Regions from separate parts of the Massilia sp. LjRoot122 genome, predicted to be linked through region 1. Evidence: predicted binding sites of a transcription regulator. Region 1 holds the regulator's gene; each other region holds the start of a gene.
What was found. Region 1 encodes sigma-54, which starts transcription at its own class of promoters, with help from an activator protein. Its sites were predicted from a motif close to TGGCANGNAANCTGCTTT; they were not measured.
Positions count from the first base shown of each region.

Region 2: the regulator sigma-54 is predicted to act here: its motif matches at 1,902-1,919, upstream of ACSQ25_RS07790 (ammonium transporter).
Region 3: the regulator sigma-54 is predicted to act here: its motif matches at 1,222-1,239, upstream of ACSQ25_RS20065 (PEP-CTERM sorting domain-containing protein).

Region 1 is NZ_CAXUPB020000001.1:5,093,346-5,096,616, reverse strand. Features, by position in the region: gene lptB (LPS export ABC transporter ATP-binding protein) at 1-671, shown strand, start outside; gene ACSQ25_RS22420 (RNA polymerase factor sigma-54) at 671-2,143, shown strand; gene hpf (ribosome hibernation-promoting factor, HPF/YfiA family) at 2,202-2,555, shown strand; gene ACSQ25_RS22410 (enoyl-CoA hydratase/isomerase family protein) at 2,695-3,271, shown strand, end outside.
Region 2 is NZ_CAXUPB020000001.1:1,769,025-1,772,295, reverse strand. Features, by position in the region: gene ACSQ25_RS07805 (STAS domain-containing protein) at 1-42, opposite strand, end outside; gene ACSQ25_RS07800 (acyltransferase family protein) at 376-1,491, shown strand; gene ACSQ25_RS07795 (hypothetical protein) at 1,433-1,750, opposite strand; gene ACSQ25_RS07790 (ammonium transporter) at 1,967-3,169, shown strand; gene pnp (polyribonucleotide nucleotidyltransferase) at 3,245-3,271, opposite strand, start outside.
Region 3 is NZ_CAXUPB020000001.1:4,577,912-4,581,182, reverse strand. Features, by position in the region: gene ACSQ25_RS20070 (AI-2E family transporter) at 1-549, shown strand, start outside; gene ACSQ25_RS20065 (PEP-CTERM sorting domain-containing protein) at 620-1,183, opposite strand; gene ACSQ25_RS20060 (ParD-like family protein) at 1,504-1,716, shown strand; gene map (type I methionyl aminopeptidase) at 1,713-2,480, shown strand; gene ACSQ25_RS20050 (HIT domain-containing protein) at 2,477-2,899, opposite strand; gene ACSQ25_RS20045 (hybrid sensor histidine kinase/response regulator) at 2,913-3,271, opposite strand, start outside.

The DNA.
Region 1 (3,271 bases):
CGCTGCAGGTGGAGTGCGGCGAAGTGGTCGGCCTGCTCGGCCCCAACGGCGCCGGCAAGACCACCTCCTTCTACATGATCGTCGGCCTGGTGCCCTCGGACGCCGGCACCATCGACATCAACGGCACCGACATCTCGAGCCTGCCGATCCACCGGCGCGCGGTGCTGGGCCTGTCCTACCTGCCGCAGGAAGCCTCGGTGTTCCGCAAGCTGACGGTGGAAGACAACATCCGCGCCGTGCTGGAACTGCAGCGCATGGACGGCAAGCCGCTCAGCAAGGACCAGATCAACGAGCGCCTCGACACCCTGCTGGCCGAGCTGCAGATCGAGAAGCTGCGCGAGAACCCGGCGCTGTCGCTGTCGGGCGGCGAACGGCGCCGCGTCGAGATCGCGCGCGCGCTGGCGACCAATCCGCGCTTCGTGCTGCTGGACGAGCCATTCGCCGGGGTCGACCCGATCGCGGTGATCGAGATCCAGCGCATCGTGCGCTTTCTGAAAGAGCGCAACATCGGCGTCCTGATCACCGACCACAATGTGCGCGAGACGCTCGGCATCTGCGACCGCGCCTACATCATCAACCAGGGCGCGGTGCTGGCCTCGGGCCGGCCTGACGACATCATCGCCAACGAAAACGTGCGGCGCGTCTACCTCGGCGAACACTTCAGGATGTAATGAAACAATCCCTGCAGCTCCGCACCTCGCAGCACCTGGCGCTCACGCCGCAGCTGCAGCAGTCGATCCGGCTGCTGCAGCTGTCCACGCTCGAACTGCACCAGGAGATCGAGCAGATCCTGCACGACAACCCCTTGCTCGAGCGGCTCGACGATCCGCTCGACCGCTCGGTGCGCCTGCTGGCCGACGGCGCCATCAACAGCGCGCCGGCGAGTGGCGAAGCGCCGGCGCCGCAGCCGGCGGCCGAAGAAGGCGCCAAGGCGGAAGGCGAGGGCTTCGATGAGGGCGGCAGCGAGGGCGAGCGCGGCGAGGCCGACAGCGACTGGGGCGGCGAGGGCGGCGGCGCCCGCAGCGGCGACGACGAGGATGGCCGCCCGCAGCTGGAAGCCGGGAGCATCAGCTTGCGCGAACACCTGGCCGAACAGATCCGCATGTGCGCTTGCACCCAGCGCGACCGCGCATTGGCCGAGCTGGTGATCGACGCGCTCGACGACAACGGCTACCTGGAAGAGCCGCTCGACGAGATCCATGCGCGCCTGCCGGAAGAACTCGAGATCGAGATGGACGAGCTGCGCTGCGCGCTGGCGCTGGTGCAGAGCCTCGATCCGGTCGGCGTCGGCGCGCGCAGCGCGGCCGAGTGCCTGGCGCTGCAGATCCGCCGTATGCCGGGCGTGCCCATGGTAACGCGGCGCCTGGCCCTGAAGATCGTCGAGGGGTATTTGACCTGGTTCGCCCAGCGCGAGTACACCAAGCTGAAGAAGGCGCTCGACTGCGACGACGAAGACCTGCGCGAAGTGCAGGCCGTGGTCCGCCAGTGCAATCCGCACCCCGGCGCGGCCTTCGGCGCGGGCGTGTCCGACTACGTGGTGCCGGACGTGATCGTGCGGCGCGCCAAGAGCGGCTGGGCGGTGTCGCTGAATCCGGACGTGATGCCGAAGCTGCGCGTGAACTCCCTGTACGCCAACCTGCTCAAGCAGGGAAAGAGCGAAAGCCAGATGGGCGCACAGCTGCAGGAAGCCAAGTGGCTGATCAAGAATATGCGCCAGCGTTTCGACACGATCCTGCGTGTCGCCGAGGCAATTGTCGAGCGCCAGCGCAACTTTTTCAGCCACGGCGCGGTTGCCATGCGCCCTCTTGTTTTGCGTGAGATAGCTGATACACTAGGCCTACACGAGAGCACGATCTCACGTGTAACCACGCAGAAATACATGCTGACCCCGCACGGCATGTTCGAGCTGAAGTACTTCTTCGGAAGCCACGTCGCCACCGAAGCGGGGGGAGAAGCCTCCTCGACGGCGATCCGCGCACTCATTGCGCAATTGACAGGAGCAGAAGACCCTAGGAACCCATTATCCGACAGCAAGATCGCGGAGATGCTCGGGGAACAAGGTATGGTCATCGCGCGCAGGACGGTTGCCAAGTACCGTGAAGCGCTCAAGATTCCGCCCGTCAGCCTCCGCAAATCCCTGTAAAGCTACTGCCCACTCTCACCTTGTGGCGCGGGCAGGGCACCTTCCCTAAGGAGTGTGTATGAACCTCACAATCAGCGGCCACCATCTCGAAGTCACCCCCGCCATCCGTGAATACGTTCAGAATAAGCTCGAGCGCATCACCCGCCATTTTGATCACGTGATCGACACCCACGTGTTCCTTGCCATCGATAACCTCACCGAAAAAGAAAAGCGGCAAAAGGCCGAGATTAACCTTCAGGTATCGGGCAAGATTTTGCATGTGGCAAGCGCGGCGCAGGATCTGTACGCAGCGATCGACACGCTGATGGACAGGCTGGACAGGCAGGTTCTGAAACACAAATCCATGCTTCAAGACCATAACCACGTGGCGCACAAGCGCCTTCCGGACAACGGAGAAGCCGCCGCCGCGTAAATAACGGGCGACCGCACACCAGCAAGGGCGTCTGAGGGGACGCCCTTTTTGCGTTTACTGCGCTTGTTACTTTTCGACGCTTCCAGTTTTACGCAGGTGTTCTGTAGAATGCATGTCTTTTCGACCACAGCACACCATCATGACCGATACCGTCCTGACCCGCGTCGCCAACCGCACCGGCGTCATCACGCTCGACCGGCCGAAAGCCCTGAACTCCCTCTCGCTCGACATGGTGCGCGCCCTGACCGCCATTTTGCTGCAGTGGAAGGATGATGCGGGCATCGAGGCGGTGGTCATCACCAGCAGCAGCGAGAAGGCCTTGTGCGCCGGCGGCGACATCCGCTTCTTCCACGAGATGGGCCAGGTCGGCCCGACTGGCGGCAGCGCCCTGCTGGAAGATTTCTTCACCGAAGAATACGCGCTCAACCACCTGATCCATTTCTACCCGAAACCCTACATTGCCGTGATGGACGGCGTGGTGATGGGCGGCGGCATGGGCATCGCCCAGGGCGGCCCGGACTGCGGCCTGCGCATCGTGACCGAGCGCACCAAGATGGCCATGCCCGAGGTGAACATCGGCCTGTTCCCGGACGTCGGCGGCAGCCACTTCCTGTCGCACGCGCCGGGCCAGCTGGGCCAGTACCTGGGCCTGACTGGCCTGACGATCGGCGCGGCCGACGCGCTCTACGTGGGGCTGGCGGACGTGTTCGTGCCGG
Region 2 (3,271 bases), 3.3 Mb from region 1:
GATGAGCTGGCTGATGCGGGCGGCGTAATCCTTCGTGGTCATCTGTGCGATTCCTAGGTTTGGATGGTTGAAATCAGTGGGCGCTGCGCGGAACAAGGACGCGCGATCCCATCGTTTACGAAATGATCGACTATAACACTTCTTGCATTGTGGTTACGACACAGTTGTGTCGTGCGCGGCGGCTTTTGCTGGCGCGTCGAACCGACTCATTACTGCTGGATATCGCGTGGGCCCGTCCTTGCCTGCTCGGCTACAATGCCGCCGCCCGGCGGTATTACCGCACTCCTGCCTCATCCATGCCGGGCGCCGCATTGTTGGGAAGGTTGGTATTGCGTGGTGACGAACGTAGTAGGCACAAGCCAGAGGCCGCTTGTCTTGATCAACCTGCTGAAAGGACTCGCGGCACAGCTGATCGTCCTGCATCACCTGGCCTTCTACGGCCCCATGGCCGACCGAGCGCGCGACATCCTGCCCTCCCTCATCGACTGGCTCGGCGACCACGCGCGCATTGCCGTGCAGGTCTTCCTGGTCATTGGCGGCTTTCTCGCGGCGAAATCGCTGGCACCGGATGGCCTTCCCCGGATGGGCAATCCCTTGCACCTCATCTGGCGGCGCTATATCAAGCTGGCGCCGCCTTTTTTTGTCGCGATGCTGCTGGCCGTGATCGCCTCCGGCTGGGCTGCCGGCTTGATGACGCACGATTCGATCTCGCCTGCACCGACCGCGCTGCAGCTGGGCGCGCATGCGCTCATGCTGCACGGCGTGCTCGGCTTCGAGTCCCTGTCCGCGGGCGCCTGGTATGTGGCGATCGATTTCCAGTTGTATGCCCTGATGACGCTGCTCGCATGGTTGTCCGGGCAACGGGACGGAGCTCGCTCGCCCGGCTGGCTGCTGCCCGGCCTGGTTGCGGCCGGCGTCGCCGCCTCGCTGCTGCACTTCAACCTGGACGCGGACTGGGACGTGTGGGCGCCCTACTTCTTCGGCAGCTACGGACTGGGTGCGCTCGCATGGTGGGCGAGCGATCCGCAGCGCCGGCCCGGCGCCGTCGCGCCCTTGCTGGCCGCGCTGCTGCTGCTGCCCTTGCTGGCCCTGGTACTGGAATTCCGCAGCCGGATTGCCCTGGCCCTGGTGGTCGCCTGCGCCCTGTTCCTGTTTGGCCGCATCCGGCCGCTGTCCCGCGCTGGCTGGGCGCTGCCTGCCGTCGATTACGCGGGCAAGATCTCGTTTTCCGTCTTCCTCGTGCATTTCCCGGTCTGCCTGATGGTGAACGCAGCCTTTACACGTTTCGTCCCGGAGCACGCGTACGCGCAGGCATTCGGCATGCTCGTCGCGTGGATCGCCAGCCTGGTGGCCGGCGCGGCCTTCTTCAAACGGGTCGAGACGCCGCTGGGCAATGTGCTCGGCCAATCCCGCCAGAGCGTGGCGGGCCGCGCTAGCCTGGCGGGCGCAGAACGGCCTCGATCACCCGGCCGCTTAGCCGGTCGATCCTGAACACCAGCAGCTGTTCCCTGACCGCGCCACCGTTCGCCGCGGCTTGCGCGACCAGGTAGGCCGGGTCCTCGAAGTCGGCATAGGTGCTGGGCTCGCCCAGCCACAACTTCAGCTCGACGACCGACATGCCTGCCGCCGGGTGCTTGTCGAGGAAGGACGCCATCATGCAGCCACGCCCGACACGGTCCGCCTGTGCCCAGCGTTCGCGATCGAAATCGCAGGAGCCCCCACGCTGCTGGCGCTTATTGTGGTGCCTCAAGCTGCCTCGAATCTCGCAGTGTCCCGATATTGGTGCATCGCCCCGTGCATCCGATATCTCAAATTGGTGCATCTCCTGCATTCTTCTGGTGCGAAAAACGGCGGACCGCACGGATTAAGGGATGAAAGCGCCGTGCTAGATGATGCAGAGTCGGCCCGGATCTTGCATGGAGACATGCTCCTGTCCCAGTTTTGCACCTTTTTAGAAAGTTTTCGGATGGATGCACTCAAACACGGCGCCGACACCTTGTTCATTCTGCTCGGCGCAATCCTCATCCTGGCGATGCACGCCGGTTTTGCCTTCCTCGAACTCGGTACGGTCCGCAAGAAAAACCAGGTCAATGCCCTCGTCAAAATCCTGGTCGACTTCGCAGTCTCGACCATTGCGTACTTTTTCATCGGCTACAGCATCGCCTATGGCGTCAACTTCTTTTCTGATGCGGAAACGCTCAGCGCGCGCAATGGCTTCGAGCTGGTCAAGTTCTTTTTCCTCCTGACCTTCGCCGCGGCGATCCCCGCAATTATTTCCGGCGGCATCGCAGAACGCGCGCGATTCCATCCGCAGCTGGTGGCGACCGCCTTGCTGGTCGGCTTCGTCTACCCCTTCTTCGAGGGCATCGTCTGGAACCACAACTTCGGCATCCAGGCCTGGCTGAAGGGAACATTCGGCATGGAGTTTCATGATTTCGCCGGCTCCGTGGTCGTCCATGCGGTCGGCGGCTGGGTGGCGCTGCCGGCCGTGATGCTGCTCGGGGCGCGCCGGGGTCGTTATTCGAAGAACGGCGCCATGTCCGCCCACCCGCCGTCGAGCATCCCCTTCCTGGCACTGGGCGCCTGGGTGCTGGCGGTCGGCTGGTTCGGCTTCAATGTGATGAGTGCCCAAACGCTGGACAAGATCAACGGGCTGGTAGCGCTCAACTCGCTGATGGCGATGGTGGGCGGCACGCTGACCGCCGTCCTGGCTGGTAAAAACGACCCCGGTTTTGCCTATAATGGACCGCTGGCCGGCCTGGTTGCCATCTGTGCCGGCTCGGACCTGATGCATCCGCTGGGCGCGCTGGTCACCGGCGCCATCGCCGGCGGCGTCTTCGTCTGGATGTTCACGCTCACGCAAAACAAATGGAAGATCGACGACGTGCTGGGCGTGTGGCCCCTGCACGGCCTGTGCGGCGCCTGGGGAGGTGTCGCGGCCGGAGTCTTTGGCCAACAAGTGTTCGGCGGGCTGGGCAGCGTCTCCTTTTTCGCACAGCTGCTCGGTACGCTGCTGGGCATCGGGATTGCGTTCGTATCCGGCTTGATCATTTACGGCGTGCTGAAGAAAACCGTCGGCATCCGTCTCGATCCCGAAGAGGAGTTCAACGGCGCCGACCTGTCGATACACAAGATCAGCGCGACCGCCGAATCGGAGACCCGCTGGTAGCAGGGGTTTCACGAGACGTAAAAAAACCGCCAGGCTCACGCACTGGCGGTTCTTGTTGGCGCGAAGCCGCGGTGCTTACTGCGCCGCGCCTTCCACCGGATC
Region 3 (3,271 bases), 520 kb from region 1:
TTCTTTTACCGTGACGGCAAGGCGCTGCTCGACGTGGTCGCGGTGACCATGCGCCGGGTGATGGGCGAGGGCGCCGAATCGGTCTCGAACACGGTGAGCCAGACGGTGCGCGGCGTCATGTACGGCCTGCTCGGTACCGCGCTGGCGCAGGCCCTGGTGGCGGCGATCGGCTTCGCCATCGCGGGCGTGCCGGCGGTGCCGCTGCTGTCGGTGCTGATCTTCATTTCGTCCCTGATCCCGGTGGGTCCGCCCATCATCTGGGGCGGCGCGGCCTTCTGGCTGTTCCTGCAGCACGAAACCGGCTGGGCGATCTTCATGGTGATCTGGGGCACGGTCCTGATCAGCGGCGTCGACAACATCGTGCGCCCGATGCTGATCAGCCGCGGCAGCAGCCTGCCTTTCCTGCTGACCCTGCTGGGCGTGCTGGGCGGCGTGATCGCCTTCGGCTTCGTCGGCATGTTCATCGGGCCGACCCTGCTTGCGGTCGGGTATTCCCTGATGAGCGAATGGACGGGGACGCCGGATCGGGTCATCCGGCAGGAACAGTAGGCCTGAACTTTTGCGTTGGCGCCACCCGGAAGTGGCGCCATCGTCTTACCTGTGACGCGGGCGCGGAGATTCAGGTCCGGCGTTCACGGCGGCGGCTCAGGCACAGGCCGGCGACGCCAGCCCCGAGCAGCGCGATGGAAAACGGTTCCGGCACATCAGCTTCCCGTTCCACCAGAGTCAGGGTCGAATCGGCAAAAGCGAAGTTTCCCGTGATCCGATCCAGGGTCACGGACAGCATGCCGTCATCATTCAGGTCAGCCAGAGACATACTGTTCAGGATGATTTCAAACAGTGCGCCTGCCGGAGACGGGTCATTCCTGGTCCCGTCTGGAATAGCGCTGATCGCCAGAATCTGATCACCAACGGTAATGGTACCGCTTTCGTCGGACGGGTTGTTTGCAGCGCCGTTGTCGGTAAGACGAACGAGCAGCACACCGCTGCTATAGAAGGTCGACCCCACGATGAACCCATGGTCGCTCAGGTCATGTGTGTAGACCAAAGTCGGATTGCCGTTGGTAAGAATCTCGTCGTTTGGAACTGAAACAACCGTATCGATCAGCGCGGCACTAGCATGCCCGGTGACCATGGAAAGCAGTGCAAATGAGATGGCAAGCAGCGATTTGTTAAATTTCATATCATTTCCCCAAGTTAGAGTTGTACTGCATGTTTGTATATGCAATGAGCGTGCCAACCTATCGATTCGGGGCGTAATCACATGGTTTTTATGGCCGGGAAACCGATTGTAAATATAATCGACAATCAAAACACGGTTAACCTGCTATCAGGAAATCTTTGTAACGATAACTAATCGAAATTTTGTGAACTATTCAATTTGGAAACAATGCGATGAGTTATCAGATGGTTCCTAAAAACAGTTTTTAATGAAGAAGAAAGAACTTGTTTGCGAATATTTTGCTTTTGTGTATCATATATGAAACATATATGGAGCATATAGTGGGTATCGTAAATATTGACGACGAGGTTCATGAACAGCTGCGCAGGGCGAGCACCGCTTCGTGCCGCTCGATCAATGGGCAAGCCGTTTTCTGGATCAAGATGGGAATGCTCTGCGAGTTGAATCCAACGCTGAGCTTTAATGAGCTCCTTACCAGGGAGCTCAAGGCTGCTGGAGTCGATCTCGCCGGCATCAGCACGGTGACAATATGATCAAGCGGCCGGAAGAAATCGCGCTGATGGCCGAGTCAGGCAAGCTGCTGGCCGGCGTGTTCGCCCACCTGGACGGCCTGAGCCTGATCGGCATGTCGACCATGCAGGTCAACGACTTGGTCGACCGTTTCATCGTCGACCCGCTCGAGGCGCGCCCGGCCAGCAAGGGACAGTACGGCTATGCCTACGCGCTGAATTCGTCCCGCAACAGCGTGGTCTGCCATGGCGTGCCTTCCGAGGCCGAGATCCTGCAGGACGGCGACATCGTCAACCTCGACATCACGCTCGAGAAGAACGGCTACATTGCCGACTCCAGCAAGACCTATCTCGTCGGCACGGTCGCCGCCCCCGCCAGGCGGCTGGTGCAGGTGACCTACGAAGCGATGTGGAAGGGGATCAAGGCCGTGCGTCCCGGCGCCCGCCTGGGCGACGTGGGCCATGCCATCGAGCGCCACGCGCGCAAGCACGGCTATTCGGTGGTCCAGGAATACTGCGGGCACGGCATCGGGCGCGAGATGCACGAGCCGCCCCAGGTGCTGCACTGGGGCCGGCCGCGGACCGGGCTGGTGCTGCGGGAGGGGATGACCTTCACCATCGAGCCCATGCTCAACCAGGGACGCAATGCCGTGCGCACCGAAGACGACGGCTGGACGGTCGTTACCTGCGACGGCCAGCTGTCGGCGCAGTTCGAGCACACCGTCGCCGTGACAAGGCAGGGCGTGCGGGTGCTGACCCTGCGCCCCGGAGAAAAGGCGCCGGACTAAGCGTCCAGGGCCGCCACGATGCGGGCGGCGATCGCGCGCAGTCCCTCGATATCGGCAGGCACCGTGGCATGCGGCTTGAGCGCAGCCGCCTGCTCGCGCGGGACGATATGGAAGTGCACGTGCGGGACCGTCTGGCCCGCCGCGCTGCCATTGAACTGGGCGACCATGATGCCGGGCGTCCCCATGGCGGCCTTGACGGCCGCCGCCACCTTCTTGGTGCTGCGGATGCAGGCCGCGGCGGCTTCGTCGGACAGGCCGAACAGCTCGACGGCCGGCTCTTTCGGCAGCACCAGCACATGTCCCGGCGCCTGCGGCATGATGTCCATGATCGCGAGCGTATGCGCGTCTTCATAGACCTTCACGCAAGGCAGTTCGCCACGCAGGATTTTCGCAAAGGGGTTGTTGCTGTCGTAGTCCATGTCGGTTCCGTCCTTATCGGCCAGGGCCGGGGCCCGCCAGTGCGCTGCGTAGCCGCTCGAAGTCGATCGGCTTGGTGAGATGGAGGTCGAAGCCGGCGTCGAGGGCGCGCTGGCGGTCCTTCTCCTGGCCCCAGCCGGTGGCGGCGATCAGGCGCATGTTCTGGCCGGCGACCGTGGCGCGCAGGCGGCGCGCCAGCTCGTAGCCGTTCAGGTCGGGCAGGCCGATGTCGAGCAGGGCGACTTCCGGCGCGAACTCCTGGGCCATCGCCAGCGCGGCGCTGGCGCTGTGCGCCGCACGCACTTCGCAGCCGAACAGTTCGAGCGCCATCAGCAGCATCTCGGCGGCGTCGGCGTTGTCGTCCACCACCAGGA